One region of the Aminobacter sp. BA135 genome, then DNA from elsewhere that is predicted to be linked to it. Evidence: riboswitches for the same ligand, from Rfam matches in the RefSeq annotation. Region 1 holds a riboswitch; each other region holds the start of a gene.
The links. Region 1 has a riboswitch for cobalamin ahead of bluB (5,6-dimethylbenzimidazole synthase). Riboswitches for the same ligand answer to the same signal wherever they lie in the genome.

Region 1 (2,194 bases):
TCTTTGTCACGGGCCGCAACAAGGCGGTCATCGAAGACCATTTCGACGTCCAGTTCGAACTTTATGATACGCTGGCACAGCGCGGCAAGACCGAGCAACTGGAGCGCCTGCAGCGGTTGCAACCGGCCCCGGGCCAGACCTCGTTCACGCGCCAGCAGGTACCGCTCGGCCTTGGCCACGCAGTGTGGTGCGCGCGCGAGCTGGTCGGCGACGAGCCCTTCGCGCTGTTGTTGCCCGACATGATCATGCAGTCGGAAAAGAGCTGCATGCGCGAGATGGTCGAGCTCTATGCCGAGACCGCCAACAACATCATCGCTGTCCAGGAATGCGACCCGGCCGAGGCGCACAAATACGGCATCGTCGGCAAGGGCAAGTCGGTTCACACCGGCTTCGAGATCGAGGGCATGGTGGAAAAGCCCAAGCAGGGCACGGCACCCTCGAACCTGTTCATCAATGGCCGCTACATTCTGCAGCCGGAGATTTTCAACATCCTGGCAAGCCAGGAGCGTGGCGCCGGCGACGAGATCCAGCTGACCGACGCCATGCTCAAACTCGAGAAGATGCAGTCCTTCTACGGCTATCATTATCGCGGCCGCACCTTCGACTGCGGCTCGCCGGAAGGTTTCGTCGAAGCCAACGTTGCCTTTGCCTTGTCGCGCTCCGATCTCAGCAGGAGCATGGCCGGCGTCATCGAAGGGCTGCTCGGCGAGATCAAGCCGGGCAAGTAAGCCACATGTCGCCTGTGCGTCAGGATTGGACGCACGGTGCGATGGCTTTCGGCCGCTGCTGCCGCTAGACATACCCTGCCAGGTGCCCGCAGCGATGCGGGAGAATCGGGAACACGGTGCAAATCCGTGGCGTGCCCAACGCTGTAAGAGGGACCGTAACGGCAGAGGCCACTGTTCATCCTGAACGGGAAGGCGCCGCAGACGGGTTGAACTCGAGCCAGAAGACCGGCCCGGCAGACATCGACCTCCGCATGGTCAGGCGGAGGGAACCGACATGCTCGCCAGGGGATATGCGATGCTTGCTGACCAGTTGAAGGCCGTTTCAGTCTGTTTCGATATCGCCGCACAGGGTGCCGTTTACCGCGCCATCTTCACGCGCCGCGACGTTCGCAGCCATTTTCTGCCTGATCCGATCGACGACGATGTGCTGGCGCGGCTGCTGCTGGCGGCCCATCACGCGCCGTCGGTCGGCTTCATGCAGCCGTGGAACTTCATCGTCATCAGAGATCGCGAACGACGCGAGCGGGTCCGGGACCTGTTCTTTGCGGCGCGGCAGCAGGAACTGCCTCAGATCGCCGAGGAGCGGCGGGAGCTGTACCGCAAGCTCAAGCTCGAAGGCATCTGCGAAAGCCCGCTCAACCTGGTCATCACCTGCGACCGCAGCCGTTCGGCAAACTCTCCGCTCGGGCGATGGCACAATCCAGAGATGGACCTCTTCAGCACCGTCTGCGCGGTTCAGAATTTCTGGCTCGCCGCGCGTGCCGAGGGCATAGGCGTCGGCTGGGTCAGCATCCTCGATCGCGAGGCGCTGAAGCAGTTGCTAGGCATTCCCGATCACGTCGTGCCGGTGGCCTATCTCTGCGTCGGCCACGTCAACGAATTCGCCGACAAGCCCGATCTCGAGCGCCATGGCTGGGGATGCCGTCTGCCGCTTGCCGAGCTGATCATGAGCGAGGTCTATGCGGGGCAGGGGGAGACGGCCTTGAGGGCCTCAGCCGCCGCGATCGGCGGTTTGCCCCAAGGTTAGCGCTGGATTTTCAACCCGACGAAGACGCTGTTGGTCTTGGCGTCGCGGAACGGCAAGGTGCTGTCGAAGGTCTCATGGCGCAGCTTGCCGGTCAGGCCGGCGTAGCGGTTGAGCCACCAGGTCAGGCCCGCTTCGGCACTCAGCCTCAGCTCGTGGTCGTTCGAGCTGGCATAGTCGCGGTAGCCGACGCCGCCGGCGAGGAATGCAGTCAGGTTGGAACGGATCTGCCGTTCGACGCTGAGGCGGCCGTTGTAGAGCACCGAACCGCTGTCGCCCGGGGTCGTCGATCCCTCGACGAAGGTTTCGCCGGTCAGGCCGACGATCGTGCCGCGCATCGGCGACCATCTGAGATCGGCGGCGATCGTCGCGGCCGAAACCGTCTTCAGCCGGTCGTCGTCGAAATCCTCCGAGATCCAGCCGGCCGAAATCTCGCCGCCGA
Region 2 (2,194 bases), 2.1 Mb from region 1:
CGGTGGACGGCCGCTCAGATTGCCCTGGATGGGCTCGACGCCGCTTGCGATCCAGCCGCTCTACACGAGAAGTTGAACGACCGCGCCGTCCGCTCGCTGGCGTTGGTTGACCTTACGTTAGGAACCTCTAAACGACCTACAGGCTCACCTCGTCCTTACCCCACCTTGGACCACCCGAGCTTAGCGCCCGCCCTGCCCCCCCAATCAATGGGCGGGCGCGTCCCCTCGCACGCACATCCGATGTCGCGCAGACAAGCTTATCAGCCGCGGACGCCTTCACATCGCAACTGCGAGCTTCCCGCTTCATATCGACGCCGGTTGCCGATTTTCATGTCTATATGCCTCGGGCAGGCGCCGTTCGCCTTGTGCGGTTTGCACAAAAGGCAGCCGGCCCTGGCATTCCTGGGCTTATTCCGCTTGTGGTGCATGTCCATCTCCGGTCTCTACCGGTGCGCCCCGATGGCGCACGGTCATGATCGGGAGGGCTGCTTGGCAATCTTCGTCCATCGCCGGACTATGTGCAGCAACACCAGGCGATCGCAAGGCAGCGCATTGCTGGCCTAGGTACTTGTCCATCGACAACCCTTGACTTGCGTCTGCCCGCATATAGCTTGCCGCGCGGTTATGGTTCTTCTGCTTTCGGGCGGAAGCTAAGAGGGAATTCGGTGCGAAACCGAAGCTGCCCCGCAACTGTAAGCGGTGAGCCGCATTGCCGATTGTGTCACTGGCCGACGGCCGGGAAGGCAGGCAATGAGCCGAGACCCGCGAGCCAGGAGACCTGCCTGACCGAGTGATGTTCCGTGGGCGGGGTGTACCACCGGAGCGCAGGTTCGTGCAGGCGGCGCTATCGGCCATCGCCTTCCACCAACATGCGTTGCGACAATCCCGACCGCAGTCAGGCCAGGGATCGATCGTTTGCACAATACCGAAGTTGAGACCGCGCAGTCCCAGGCCAGACGTGCCATCGTGCTCGTCGCCAGGTCGGCCTTTGCTGCCGCGCCCTACAGGCAGATGCAGCAGCTCTGTGATCTCGCCGCGGCGTTGCCCGGCGTCGATCACACCAGCTTCGGCTTCACCGAACAAGGCACGCCGTCGCTGCGCGAGGCGCTTGCGGCACTTCGCCAGCAGGATTTCTCCGATATCCTCATCCTGCCGCTGATGCTGCCGATCGAGCCCAGCTTCAATGCCTGGCTCACCAAGTCGCTGCGCCGCTGGCAGGCCGAGGACGCGGCACCTTGGCCGACGGTGCGCATCGCGCGGGGCCTCGCCGAAAGCCCGCTGCTGGCTGCAATGATGGCCGACCTCGTCACCGGTGCCGACGCGACGCCGCCCATCCCGCCGCTCGACAGGCTGGCGCCGGAGGGTTCGCTCGTGCCGGCGCAGAAACGCCGCGTGCTGGTCTGCCAGGGCGGCCCGTGCAATGCCGCCGGCGCGGACCTGATCTGGGGCCACCTGCGCAACCAGCAGGACCGCCAGAAGCTGCGCGTGACCGGCGACGGCATGATGAGCGCCAAATCGACCTGCCTTGGCCCCTGTAACCTGGCACCGGTGCTGCAGGTCTTTCCCGAAGGCACCTATTACGGCGGGGTCACCGAGGCCGCCGTCGACCGCATAGTCACCGAACATCTGCTCGGCGGCGCGGTGGTCGACGACTTTGCCTACCACCCCACCGGCCGCAAGCAGGTGCTGCGGTGAAGGCCTATTGAAAACAAGGGGGATCGTGTCGGCCGAACAGCAACGCTTGCCGTTGTCGATCGTCCACTATCACGACGTCTTTACCAGGCACGGCGCGCAATCCGCCACTCAACGGATCGACGGATGTTCCCGCCGATATCCGCAACTGGCTGGAAGCCAAGGCTGAAACGCTCAGCAGCGGCAGCGGCACCTGGGGTCGTCGGGCACAGGTCTGATGGGCTGACGCAGCCTGTTGCGATCCACGTCAATCCATCGATCTAATTGACCCAAGGGAAACATCAGCGACTATTGCGCAGGGCTAGATCAGTTCAGTGGGCGGTGGCAGTCATGGCAATTCAAGTATCCTATTCGCGGCGTGATGTCCGCGAAGAGTTGGTGCGTCGGCGCGAGACTTACATCGCGGCGCAAAGATCTCTGTCACCGCCTTCGCCGCGGGGATATGGCAACATGGAATGCGTCCATTGTCATAATCGCTTCATCGGCGTCACCGCTGCCGCCT
Region 3 (2,194 bases), 880 kb from region 1:
CGCCATCGGGCAGGCTGGCGAGCGCGCCGACCAGATCCAGCGGCGCGTCGAGCGTCCGCCAGCCCTCGCCGCGGCGTCCCAGATGGATCGAAATGCGCTCACGCATCTCGTCGTCATAAGCCTGCGCCGTGGCAACATAGGTCCACGGCGCAGAAAAATGGGTGATGAGCCGCTCGGCATGCGCGCTCTTGCCGGAGCGCGCGCCGCCGAGCAGGAAGGTCAGCTTCTCAGGCAAGGCGGCCGTTCAGCGACGGCGCCGGTTCGCTCATGAAGCGGTTGCGCACATAGCCCGCCACCGCACCCAGAACGACCCAGAACACCAGATTGGTGATTGTGACGGCGACGACGAAGCTGTGGTGCAGGTCTGCCGGAATCGGCGACTCGTGGCTTTCCGGTTGCGGTGCACCGACGATGTGCGGCGCAACGATCAGCGCGACGCCGAGTATCGCCAGCGGCAGCGACTGCTTGAAGGCGATCAGCGCGAGACCCGCTGCGGTGGCGACGACGGTCAGCGTCCACCAGATCTGGCGTGCGCCAAGATCGGCGGCCGGCATCGCCGGCAGCTCTGGCGGCAGGCCAAGACCGGGAGCCAGGGTAAACACGGCAAAGCCGGCAAAGCCCCAGAACACGCCCTGGCGCCAGTTGGCGATGCCACCGGCAAACTCGGAAACGGCGACCAGGATCAGGCCGAAAGCGATGCCGCTGACAATATTGGCGAGCGCCGAATAGGCAAAACGTTCAGCGCCGTCGGCCGGAGCCCATGCTTCTTCCTCGGCTGGCGCCGCAGTCTGTGCCGCCGTGGTTTCGGCGCCGGCCGCAGGGGCGTTCGCCTCAGTGCCGGCAACTGGTGCCGCGGCGTGCTCATGGCCGCCGCCGGCGTTCTCATAGGTCTCCGCCTTGAGGATCAGCGGGACGGTTGCATAGGTCTGGAGTGCAGCAAGGACCACGCCGGCCAATAGCCCGCTGATCGCCGCGATGAACACGACGTTTCTGAAGATGGACATTGTTGGATCGCCTTGGTTAGTGGCAGGGGAAAGCCATCGAGTGGCGATAGTCGTGGGCAGCGTTGTGCACCACGTCCATATGCGAGAACCCGAGGAAGCCAACAACGAAAAGGCCGAGCAGCGCGGCAAGCGCCAGCTGCATGCTACGCGACTGCGAAGAGACGTCGGTGCCGAGAGCAGAAACAGTGTTCATCGTAAGTCCTTTCGCCCTCCACCCGAGGGCACAGAGATAAGTGCCTGTCGCCGGCAGGTCTCCTGGCTTGCGGATCGGCACCCTTCCCCGCCTTCCCGAAGCAAGCTTCAGTGGCATTTGGGGAGAGCTAACCGCATACAGTTGCGGGGGCAGCCACGGCTTCGGACCTTCAAATGGCCCTTACCGCATTCCCTCTTGATTCCGTTACGGAACCGACGACGCCGCAACTATAGAAACAAATGGCTTGGGCGGCAAACCAAATTCCGACGCCGCCGCGCTCGAAAGCGGCGTTCCGGCGATCATCCGCGGGCCACGATTCGCTCGGCCACCAGATGCTGGAGCCGCCACAGATGCCGGTCGTGGATCGCCCGCTGCTCGAGGTTGCTGACCACATTATAGAGGTAGTCCGCAGCCGAACCCCAATGGCCGCATGTCGTCGCCAGTCGCTCCGCCACCGCGTCCTCGCCCAGCGCGCCGGCATAGGCGTGGCCTTTGCGGTTGATGACGAAGGCGAGCGCGGTCAACGGACCTTCATCGGTGGCGAGATTCAGCCAGCGCGGCTTGTAGGTGGAGGGTTTCAGCGTCATCTCGCGGCGAAACAGCTTGTCCAGCTGCTCGCGGCGGTCGCCGTCCGTCAGCCTGAGCGCCACGCCCTTGCACTGGCCGCCACGATCCATGCCCATCATCAGTCCAGGCTCAGCCTTTGTGGCGCGCCAGCGGGTCATGTTGATGCAGAACGAACGGTGCCAGCCGCGTGCCAGCGCCACCCTTTCGTCGGTGTGCTCCACCTCGGGTTTCCAGATCAGCGATCCATAGGCAAACAGCCACAACGGACCATTGCCAGGGCGCGCGGCAAGCGTCTCGTCGATCATCACCTCATAGTCGGCGTCGTCGAGATGCATCGCATCGGGGTCGGGGCCCGTGTCGGCGACCTCGCGATGGCAACGCGCCACCAGCTCTTCGGTCAGCGCCATCTTTCGTCCGCTCATGCCCGCCC
Region 4 (2,194 bases), 1.8 Mb from region 1:
GTTGCGCAGGACCGGCTTGCCGCCGTCGGCCAGCCGCGGTTCGATGAAGCCGACGTACCATTCGATGAACTGCATGACGCCGCCCTCGTGTTCCTCCGAATAAGGCCCGGGCTCGTAGGCCGGCGATTTGATGCCGAAGGCATTTTCCTCGACGATGCGGCGGTCCTGGTCGTTGGTCTCTGTCCAGACATGGGTCAGTTCGGCCAGGTCGTAGTCGACGCCTTCGACGGCATCCTTGTGAACCAGCCATTTGGTGGTGACGGCGGTTTCCGTGGCGCTGATCGGCAGCACGCGGAAGGTGACGGCATGGTCGCCGAGCACATGGTTCCAGGTTGTCGGATAGTGATAGAGCAGCAGCGTGCCGATCCTGTCGGCCGAGACGCTGTCGGAGAGGTTCTTCCGCACTGCGCGCTTGCCCGACATGGTGTAACTCACCGCGTCACGCAGCAGTGGCGCGCGTGTCGCCCTGTACTGGCCGCCGGCATCGATGCGGAACTTGCTCGGCAACCCCACCGCCTCGCACTTTGCCCAGTGCGCCAGCATTTCGGGATCGCTTTCGGCGCCATTGACGCCGGTAACGTTCGGCGCCTCGGGAAAGGTCTTGCACAGCTCAGGGTGATTACCGGCGCAGTGGTAACACTCGCGGTTGTTTTCCCAGACCAGCTTCCAGTTTCCCTTCTCGACGATTGTGCTTTCGAAGGCGACTTTGGCTTCGCGCAGCCGGTGCGGCAGCAGGTACGGCTCGACCATGGCCCGCATCGGCGCGAAGTCGGCGGGCTCGTCGGCGAGGCAGATGAAGATGTAGCCGCCGACGGATTCGCAGGCGACCGGCTTCAGGCCGAACTGGCTCTTGTCGAAGCCTTCCGCCATCTGGCGCGCGAACAGCAGGCGGCCGTCGAGTTCGTAGGTCCACTGGTGATAGGGGCAGACGAGCTTTGCCGCGGTGCCCTTTTCTGTGGTGCAGACGCGGCTGCCGCGGTGGCGGCAGGAATTGTGGAAGGCGCGCAGCTCGCCCTTCTGGTCGCGGACGAGCACGACGGGATAGTCGCCGACCTGGACGGTGAAGAAGCTGCCCGGCTTGGCCAGTTCGCAGTCATGGCCGACAAACAGCCAGTCGCGGTACCAGATCAGCTCGAGGTCGAGCCGGTAGAAATCCGGGTCGGTGTAAAAGGGCTGTGCCAGGCTGAACCCGTCGCGGCGTCCGCGCAGCAGCTTCAGCATTTCGTTCTTCGCATCCATGTCCTGTCCTCGCACCAAGGACTGAACGGGTGGCTTGATTTGGGAAGAACGCCAGCCGGCGGACGCAGAGGTCCGTGCAGCAACGATCCGCCTCTTGACCGCCCACCGCGATCAGTCGAGTTCTGTCAGGTTCAAGGCTGGTTTCCGGGCTTCGGAGCTGTCCTTTCGGACTGTCTCGACACCTTCCCAGGCCGGCTGGCCCAGTGGTCTCCCGTCGAAACAATAACTCCGCCACCGTTGCGGGGGCAGCGCCGGCTTCTCACCGGCTTCCCAATTCTCCGCTTCGTCTCACACTCGAAGCAGCACCTTGAACATGACCGGATCAGACCACGGATTGGTGGCCGGGCACGAGCATGAAAACGACACGGGCTCAGCGCAAAGGCGACAGAGCCCATGTGATGTCATCGTGTTGCTATTCGGCCGCTTCGGCGAACGATGCCGGCACATAGTTGAGGATCGGCCCGAGCCAGCGTTCGACCTCGGCGACGGTCATGTCCTTGCGCCGTGCATAGTCTTCGACCTGGTCGCGCTCGACCTTGGCGACGCCGAAATAATAGCTTTCGGGGTGGGCGAGATAGATGCCCGACACCGACGAGCCCGGCCACATCGCCATGCTTTCGGTGAGGCTGACGCCGGCGGTTTTCTCGGCATCGAGCAGGCGGAACAAGGTCACCTTTTCGGTGTGGTCGGGCTGGGCGGGATAGCCCGGCGCCGGACGGATGCCGCGATAGGGCTCACCGATCAGGTCGTCGGGCGCGAGGTTTTCATCAGGCGCGTAGCCCCAGAACTCCTTGCGCACCTTCTCGTGCATGCGCTCGGCGAAGGCCTCGGCGAAACGGTCGGCCAGTGCCTTGACCATGATCGAGGAGTAGTCGTCATTGGCGCGTTCGAAGCGCTCGGCGATCGCCACTTCCTCGATGCCTGCAGTGACCACGAAGCCGCCGAGATAATCCGG

Region 2: linked by a shared signal. The riboswitch ahead of SLT36_RS27165 ((2Fe-2S) ferredoxin domain-containing protein) and the one ahead of bluB (5,6-dimethylbenzimidazole synthase) in region 1 are both predicted to bind cobalamin.
Region 3: linked by a shared signal. The riboswitch ahead of SLT36_RS13630 (CbtB domain-containing protein) and the one ahead of bluB (5,6-dimethylbenzimidazole synthase) in region 1 are both predicted to bind cobalamin.
Region 4: linked by a shared signal. The riboswitch ahead of SLT36_RS00860 (aromatic ring-hydroxylating oxygenase subunit alpha) and the one ahead of bluB (5,6-dimethylbenzimidazole synthase) in region 1 are both predicted to bind cobalamin.

What each region holds. Positions count from the first base shown of each region.
Region 1 is NZ_CP139572.1:1,932,450-1,934,643, forward strand. Features, by position in the region: gene galU (UTP--glucose-1-phosphate uridylyltransferase GalU) at 1-728, shown strand, start outside; cobalamin riboswitch at 792-976, shown strand; gene bluB (5,6-dimethylbenzimidazole synthase) at 1,024-1,755, shown strand; gene SLT36_RS09435 (outer membrane beta-barrel protein) at 1,752-2,194, opposite strand, start outside.
Region 2 is NZ_CP139572.1:5,607,623-5,609,816, forward strand. Features, by position in the region: cobalamin riboswitch at 608-800, shown strand; gene SLT36_RS27165 ((2Fe-2S) ferredoxin domain-containing protein) at 916-1,695, shown strand.
Region 3 is NZ_CP139572.1:2,808,197-2,810,390, reverse strand. Features, by position in the region: gene cobU (bifunctional adenosylcobinamide kinase/adenosylcobinamide-phosphate guanylyltransferase) at 1-235, opposite strand, end outside; gene SLT36_RS13635 (CbtA family protein) at 228-1,004, opposite strand; gene SLT36_RS13630 (CbtB domain-containing protein) at 1,021-1,197, opposite strand; cobalamin riboswitch at 1,233-1,429, opposite strand; gene SLT36_RS13625 (gamma-glutamylcyclotransferase) at 1,497-2,186, opposite strand.
Region 4 is NZ_CP139572.1:167,839-170,032, forward strand. Features, by position in the region: gene SLT36_RS00860 (aromatic ring-hydroxylating oxygenase subunit alpha) at 1-1,239, opposite strand, end outside; cobalamin riboswitch at 1,358-1,564, opposite strand; gene metH (methionine synthase) at 1,652-2,194, opposite strand, start outside.